Regions from separate parts of the Actinoplanes sp. HUAS TT8 genome, predicted to be linked through region 1. Evidence: riboswitches for the same ligand, from Rfam matches in the RefSeq annotation. Region 1 holds a riboswitch; the other holds the start of a gene.
What was found. A riboswitch is a leader RNA that binds a small molecule or an ion and turns the genes downstream of it on or off. The one in region 1 is predicted to bind glycine.

Region 1 (3,400 bases):
ACGGGCCGCGCCAGGAGATGTTGCCGAGGAAGCCGCCGACCAGCGGGCCGGCCGCGATGCCGAGTCCGAGCGCGGCCTCGTAGAGCACGATCGCGCCGGCGAAGCCGCCGGTGGCCGACGCGACGATGACCGCGAGGCTGGTGGCGATGAACAGCGCGTTGCCCAGGCCCCAGCCGGCGCGGAAACCGACAATGCCGTCGATCGAGCCGGACAGCCCGGCCAGGGCGGAGAAGACGACGATCAGCGAGAGGCCGGCGATCAGGGTCGGCTTGGCCCCGATGCGGCTGGCGACCCAGCCGGTGAACAGCATCGCCACGGCCGTGACCAGCAGATAGCTGGTGAACAGCAGGCTCACCTGGCTGGGCGTGGCGTGCAGCTTGGACGACAGCGCGGGGAGGATCGGGTCGACCAGGCCGATGCCCATGAAGCTGACGACACAGGCGAAAGCGACCGCGAAAACGGCCCGGGGCTGCTTGAACAAGGATGGACCGGGAGTCGCACTCACGGGCACACCTCCGCGTACGAAAGGATCTGTATGGTTTCCACCCTAGGTCCATAATGAGGTTATGCAAATGAGCGACGAGAGTCGTGGATCACAGTTGTTGCCCGTGCTCGCTCAGCTGGTCCGGTTCCTGCGCCAGTTGGAGGGCCCGGACAACCCGAGTTCGGTGGCGTTGTCCGTGCTGCGCCGGCTCTCCGACGAGGGCCCGGCCCGGGTCACCGAGCTGGCCCGGCTGACCCGGGCGTCCCAGCCCGGCATGACGCAGCTGGTCGGCCGGATGGAGAAGGCCGCCCTGGTCCGGCGCGTGCCCGACCCCACCGACGGGCGCGGCGTCCTGGTCGAGGTCACCCAGGACGGCCGCGATCTGGTCGCCCGGACGCTGTCGCACTACGCGGCGACCCTCGACCGGCTCTTCGAGGGCCTCGACGCGGACGACCAGGACGCCGTCGTGCGCGCCCTGCCCGCGCTGGAACGCCTGGCCCAGGCCGGTGAGAAGGAGAGCGCCGGCTGATAGGGTCCGATCCGACAAACTGAAGACTTCGCCGCAACGACCGCTGCGGGAGAGTCCTCGCGACCTGGCGAGGACGCCGAAGGAGCAACTTCTCCCTCAGAATCTCTCAGGCCCCGCACCGCAGCGGTCAGGCGACTCTGGAAAGTCAGCGCTCCGGCGCTGCGCCCACGGTGCAAGCCGCCCAACGGCGGTGAACCTCTCAGGCAGAGATGACAGAGCGAGGGAGACCCCGACCCCAGGAGTCTCTTTTGCGACGCACCGCGCTCTTCGACGTCCACCAGCGGCTCGGCGCCGCCTTCACCGGGTTCGCCGGGTGGGAGATGCCGCTGCGGTACGGCAGTGATGTGGCCGAGCATCACGCCGTCCGCAAATCGGCCGGTCTCTTCGATCTCGGGCACATGGGCCAGATCGAGGTGTCCGGCGCCGAGGCCGCCGCGTTCCTGGACCACGCCCTGGTCGGGAAGCTGTCGGCGGTCAAGCCGGGGCGGGCCAAGTACACGATGCTGTGCCACACCACCGGCGGTGTGCTCGACGACCTGGTCGTCTACCGGCTCGCCGCCGACCGGTTCCTGGTGGTCGCCAACGCCGCCAACGCGCCGGTCGTGCGGGCGATGCTGGGCGAGCACTCGGGTGGTTTCGCGGTGGCCGTCACGGCCCTGGACCGGGCGCTGATCGCGGTCCAGGGCCCGGAGGCGGTGTCGATCGTCGGCGAGTATCCGGACCTGAAGTACTACGCGATCCAGCCGTCGGTCGTCGCGGGTAAGGACGTGCTGCTGGCCCGGACCGGATACACCGGCGAGGACGGGTTCGAGATCTACTGCGCCAACCAGGACGCGGCCGCGATCTGGGAGTGGGCGTCCGCGGCGGGCGCGGTCCCGGCCGGGCTGGCCTGCCGGGACACGCTGCGCCTGGAGGCCGGGATGCCGCTGTACGGCCACGAGCTGAGCATCCGCACCACGCCGTTCGACGCCGGGCTGGGCCGGATCGTCGCGCTCGACAAGCGGGACTTCGTCGGCGCCGCCGCGCTGCGGGCGGCCGAACCGGCGGTCGAACTGGTGGGACTGGTCACCCGGGGGCGTCGGTCGCCGCGGGCCGGGTATGACGTGGTCGACGCGGCAACGGGGGAGAAGGTCGGCGAGGTGACCAGCGGGGCGCCGTCACCGACGCTCGGACACCCGATCGCTCTCGCATATGTCACGAAAAATCTGGACCCCGGCCGCCTGGCGGTCGATGTTCGTGGCAAGCGTGAAGACGTCGAGATCGTTCCACTCCCGTTCTACCAGCGCCCCCGGTAAGGAATTGATGATCATGGCCGTCTCCGTCTTCGACCTGTTCTCGGTCGGCATCGGCCCGTCCAGCTCACACACCGTGGGCCCGATGCGCGCCGCCCGGCTGTTCACCCGCCACCTCGACGACCGGGTGGTGAGCGTGCGCGCGGAACTGTTCGGCTCGCTGGGCGCCACCGGGCACGGCCACGGCACGCCCCGGGCCGTGCTGCTCGGGCTGATGGGCGAGGACCCGGAGACGGTCGACACGTCCCTGGACCCGCCGGCCGACGGCAAGATCGTGCTGCCGTCGGGCCGGGTCGTGCCGGTCGACGTCGTCCTGCACCGCCGCCGGGCGCTGCCCGAACACCCCAACGGGATGATCTTCACGGCCCTCGACGGCGACGGCGCCGAACTGCTGGCCAAGAAGTACTTCTCGGTCGGCGGCGGCTTCGTCGTCGACGAAGGAACATCCCGATTGCGTACGGACGACACGCCGTTGCCCCACCCCTTCAGCACCGGCGCCGAACTGCTCGACCTCACCCGCGCGACCGGGCTGTCGATCTCCCGGCTGATGCTGGCGAACGAGACCGCGTGGCGCCCGGCGGCCGACGTGAAGCAGGGCCTGCTCGGCATCTGGCGCGTGATGGACGAATGTGTCGCCGCGGGTCTCGACGCCGAAGGGGTCCTGCCCGGCGGCCTGAAGGTGCGCCGGCGGGCCGCGGCCACGGCCCGTCAGCTGCGGGCGGCCGGCGATCCCGGTCCGCACGCGATGGAGTGGCTCACCGCGTATGCGATGGCGGTCAACGAGCAGAACGCGGCCGGAGGTCGCGTGGTGACCGCGCCCACCAACGGCGCCGCGGGCATCATCCCGGCCGTGCTCAGCTACTGCCGGGCGTTCGTGCCCGGCTTCTCCGACGACGGCGTGGTCCGGTTCCTGCTCGCCGCGGGCGCGATCGGGCTGCTGTTCAAGGAGAACGCGTCGATCTCGGGCGCCGAGGTCGGCTGCCAGGGCGAGGTCGGCTCGGCCTGCGCGATGGCCGCGGCCGGGCTCGCCGAGGTCCTGGGCGGCACACCCGAGCAGGTGGAGAACGCGGCCGAGATCGGCATGGAACACAACCT
Region 2 (3,400 bases), 340 kb from region 1:
CGGTGGTGGCGTTCAGCTTCATCGTGCACGACCCCAGCGGGATCATGCCGCGATCCAGCGCGTAGTCGCGGTCCGAGAGTTTGCGCAGGTAGCGCAGCATGCTCGTCTCGGAGTGGTGGGTGTTGAAGACCGGGTGGTCCAGGTAGTCGCTGGTGCGGCCCAGGGGCTTGGCACCGCAGACGGCCGGCTCGGCCACGGTCGCGCCGAACGCGGCCAGCACGGTCGCGACGTGCGCGCTCGTGGTGGTCTCGTCGGTCGAGATCGACACCCGGTCGGCGTCGACCAGGCGCAGGTCGACACCGTGCTCGGCGGCGGCCGCCACGATCGAGGCGGCGCGGCCGGGCACGATCGCGGTGACGGTGTCGAAGAACGCGGTGTGCGCGACCTCGACGCCGGCCGCGGTCAGGCTGCCGGAGATCGTCAGGGCGTGGTCGTGGGTCCGCTTGGCGATCGCGCGCAGGCCGGCCGGGCCGTGGTAGACCGCGTACATGCCGGCCATGACGGCCAGGAGCACCTGCGCGGTACAGATGTTGCTGGTCGCCTTCTCGCGGCGGATGTGCTGCTCGCGGGTCTGCAGGGCGAGCCGGTAGGCCGGGGCGCCGTCCGCGTCCTTGGAGACGCCGACGAGACGGCCGGGCAGGCTGCGCTCCAGGCCGGCGCGGACGGCCAGGTAACCGGCGTGCGGGCCGCCGAAGCCGAGCGGCACGCCGAAGCGCTGGGTCGTGCCGGCCGCGATGTCGGCGCCGATCTCGCCCGGGGCGCGCAGCAGGGTCAGCGCGAGCAGGTCGGCCGCGACCGTGACCAGGGCACCCTTGGCGTGGGCGGCCTCGACCAGGGCGGCGTGGTCGCGGACGGCACCGGACGCGCCCGGGTACTGCAGGTGCAGGCCGAAGAACTCCTCCGGCAGGTCGTCGCCGGCGTCCAGGTCGACGAGCTCGACCCGGATGCCGAGCGGTTCGGCCCGGGTGCGCAGGACGGCGAGCGTCTGCGGGAACGTGTCGGCGTCCACGACGTACGTCGAAGATTTCGATTTTGACGCTCGTCGCGCGAGGGTCATCGCCTCGGCGACGGCGGTGGCCTCGTCCAGCATCGACGCGTTGGCCGTGGTCAGTCCGGTCAGATCGGTGACCATGGTCTGGAAGTTGAGCAGTGCCTCCAGGCGGCCCTGGCTGATCTCCGGCTGGTACGGCGTGTACGCCGTGTACCAGGCCGGGCTCTCCAGCACGTTCCGCTTGATCACCGCGGGCGTGTGCGTCCCGTAGTAGCCCAGGCCGATCATCGGGGTCGCGACGACGTTGCGGGCGGCGATCGCGCGCAGCTCGGCGATCGTCTCCTCCTCGGAGGCCCCGGCCGGCAGGTCGAGCTCCCCGTGGAACCGGATCGACTCCGGGATGGCGGCGTCCATCAGCTCACCGAGCGACTCGTACCCGACGGTCTTGAGCATCTCGGCCTGCTCATCGGCCTGCGGACCGATGTGGCGGTGGGTGAATGACGACGTCATGGGCGACTCCCGGGGCATGAGAAGGCTGACAAAGCCCTCCCCCTCTGTCATACCCACAAAAGGGGACTTCAGAGTCGCCTGCCCGCGCGGTCCGTTTGCCTGTAGAGATTCCGGGGAGGAGTTGCCCCTTCGGCGCCCGTGCTTTCACCAGGAAAGACCAGGTCTCTCCCGCGCGGCTGGCAACCAACCTACCAGTGGACATGACCATGATCGGAACTCCTAGGGTGGGGGTGTGACCTACACCCCTGCAGTTGATCGCTACGAGTCCATGACGTACCGCCGCGCGGGCCGCAGCGGTCTCAAGCTGCCCGCCATCTCCCTGGGTCTCTGGCACAACTTCGGTGACACCCGCCCGGCCGACCGCCAGCGGGACATCGTGCGCCGCGCCTTCGACCTCGGGGTCACCCACTTCGACCTGGCCAACAACTACGGCCCGCCGCCGGGCAGCGCGGAGACCAACTTCGGCCGGATCCTCGCGGCCGACTTCAAGGCCCACCGCGACGAGATGATCATCTCCAGCAAGGCCGGCTACACCATGTGGGACGGCCCCTACGGCGACTTCGGCTCGCGCAAGTACCTGGTCAGCTCGCTGGACCAGTCGCTGCAGCGGCTCGGCATCGACTACGTGGACGTTTTCTACCACCACCGGCCGGACCCGGAGACTCCCCTTGAGGAGACGATGTCCGCTCTCGATCACATCGTGCGCTCGGGCAAGGCGCTCTACGTCGGCCTGAGCAACTACAAGTCCGAGCAGACCGCGCAGGCCGCCGCGATCCTCCGCGAGCTCGGCACGCCGCTGCTGATCCACCAGCCGTCCTACTCGATCCTCAACCGCTGGATCGAGCACGACAACCTGCTCGACACCCTGGAGGAGGCGGGCGCCGGCTGCATCGCGTTCAGCCCGCTGCAGCAGGGCCTGCTCACCGACCGCTACCTCGACGGGATCCCGGACGACTCGCGGATCCGGACCAGCGTGTTCCTCAACGAGAGCGCCCTGGACTCCAAGACCCTGGGCCGGCTGCACGCGCTCAACGACATCGCCAAGCGGCGCGGCCAGTCCCTGGCCCAGCTGGCCCTGGCCTGGGCGCTGCGCGACCAGCGCATGACCAGCCTGATCATCGGCGCCTCCAGCGTCCAGCAGCTGGAGAACAACATCGCCGCCCTCGACAACCCGGAGCTGACCCAGGCCGAGATCGACGAGATCGACGGCACCGTTCTCGACCTTTAGATCAAAACCGATTATTCGGTACGGCCATAAATTGCCGCGCGTGCCCCGGGGCGGTTCGTTACCGTCCCGAGGCATGACGGACCTGGTCGAGAAGCACACGATCCTCGCCGTCGTGGTCGGCTCCCGCGCCTACGGGCTGGACGGGCCGGGCAGCGACCACGACCGGCGGGGTGTCTACGCGGCCCCGACCAGGGACTTCTGGCGCCTCGACAAGCCGCCCACGCACCTGGACGGGCCGGCCGAGGAACAGTTCTCGTGGGAGATCGAACGGTTCTGCACCCTCGCGCTGCAGGCCAACCCGACAGTCCTGGAAGTGCTCTGGTCCCCGCTGACCGAGCGGATCACGCCCGCCGGTGAACACCTGCGGGCGGTCCGGTCGGCGTTCCTGTCCCGGCGGGTCCACGAGACGTACGGCAACTACGCCCGCGATCAGCTCGACCGCGTCGCCGCCCGCCGCGCCCGCACCGGTGAGGTCAACCACAAGCAGGCCATGCACATGATCCGGCTGCTCACCGCCGGCGCCCACGTGCTGCGCACCGGCGAGGTCCTGGTCGACGTGCGTCACCTGCGGGACCGGCTGCTCGCCGTCAAGCACGACGAGGTCCCGTGGGACGAGGTCGCCGCGTGGGCGGCCACCCTGATGGCCGACCTCGACCGGGCGGCCGGCGAGA

Region 2: it holds a riboswitch for glycine, as region 1 does, so the genes downstream of both, gcvP (aminomethyl-transferring glycine dehydrogenase) here and gcvT (glycine cleavage system aminomethyltransferase GcvT) in region 1, are expected to answer to the same signal.

The regions. Positions count from the first base shown of each region.
Region 1 is NZ_CP195646.1:3,340,069-3,343,468, forward strand. Features, by position in the region: gene ACSHV8_RS14900 (MFS transporter) at 1-505, opposite strand, end outside; gene ACSHV8_RS14905 (MarR family winged helix-turn-helix transcriptional regulator) at 573-1,013, shown strand; glycine riboswitch at 1,050-1,144, shown strand; glycine riboswitch at 1,149-1,231, shown strand; gene gcvT (glycine cleavage system aminomethyltransferase GcvT) at 1,262-2,308, shown strand; gene ACSHV8_RS14915 (L-serine ammonia-lyase) at 2,322-3,400, shown strand, end outside.
Region 2 is NZ_CP195646.1:3,682,898-3,686,297, forward strand. Features, by position in the region: gene gcvP (aminomethyl-transferring glycine dehydrogenase) at 1-1,501, opposite strand, end outside; glycine riboswitch at 1,579-1,682, opposite strand; gene mgrA (L-glyceraldehyde 3-phosphate reductase) at 1,734-2,729, shown strand; gene ACSHV8_RS16710 (nucleotidyltransferase domain-containing protein) at 2,803-3,400, shown strand, end outside.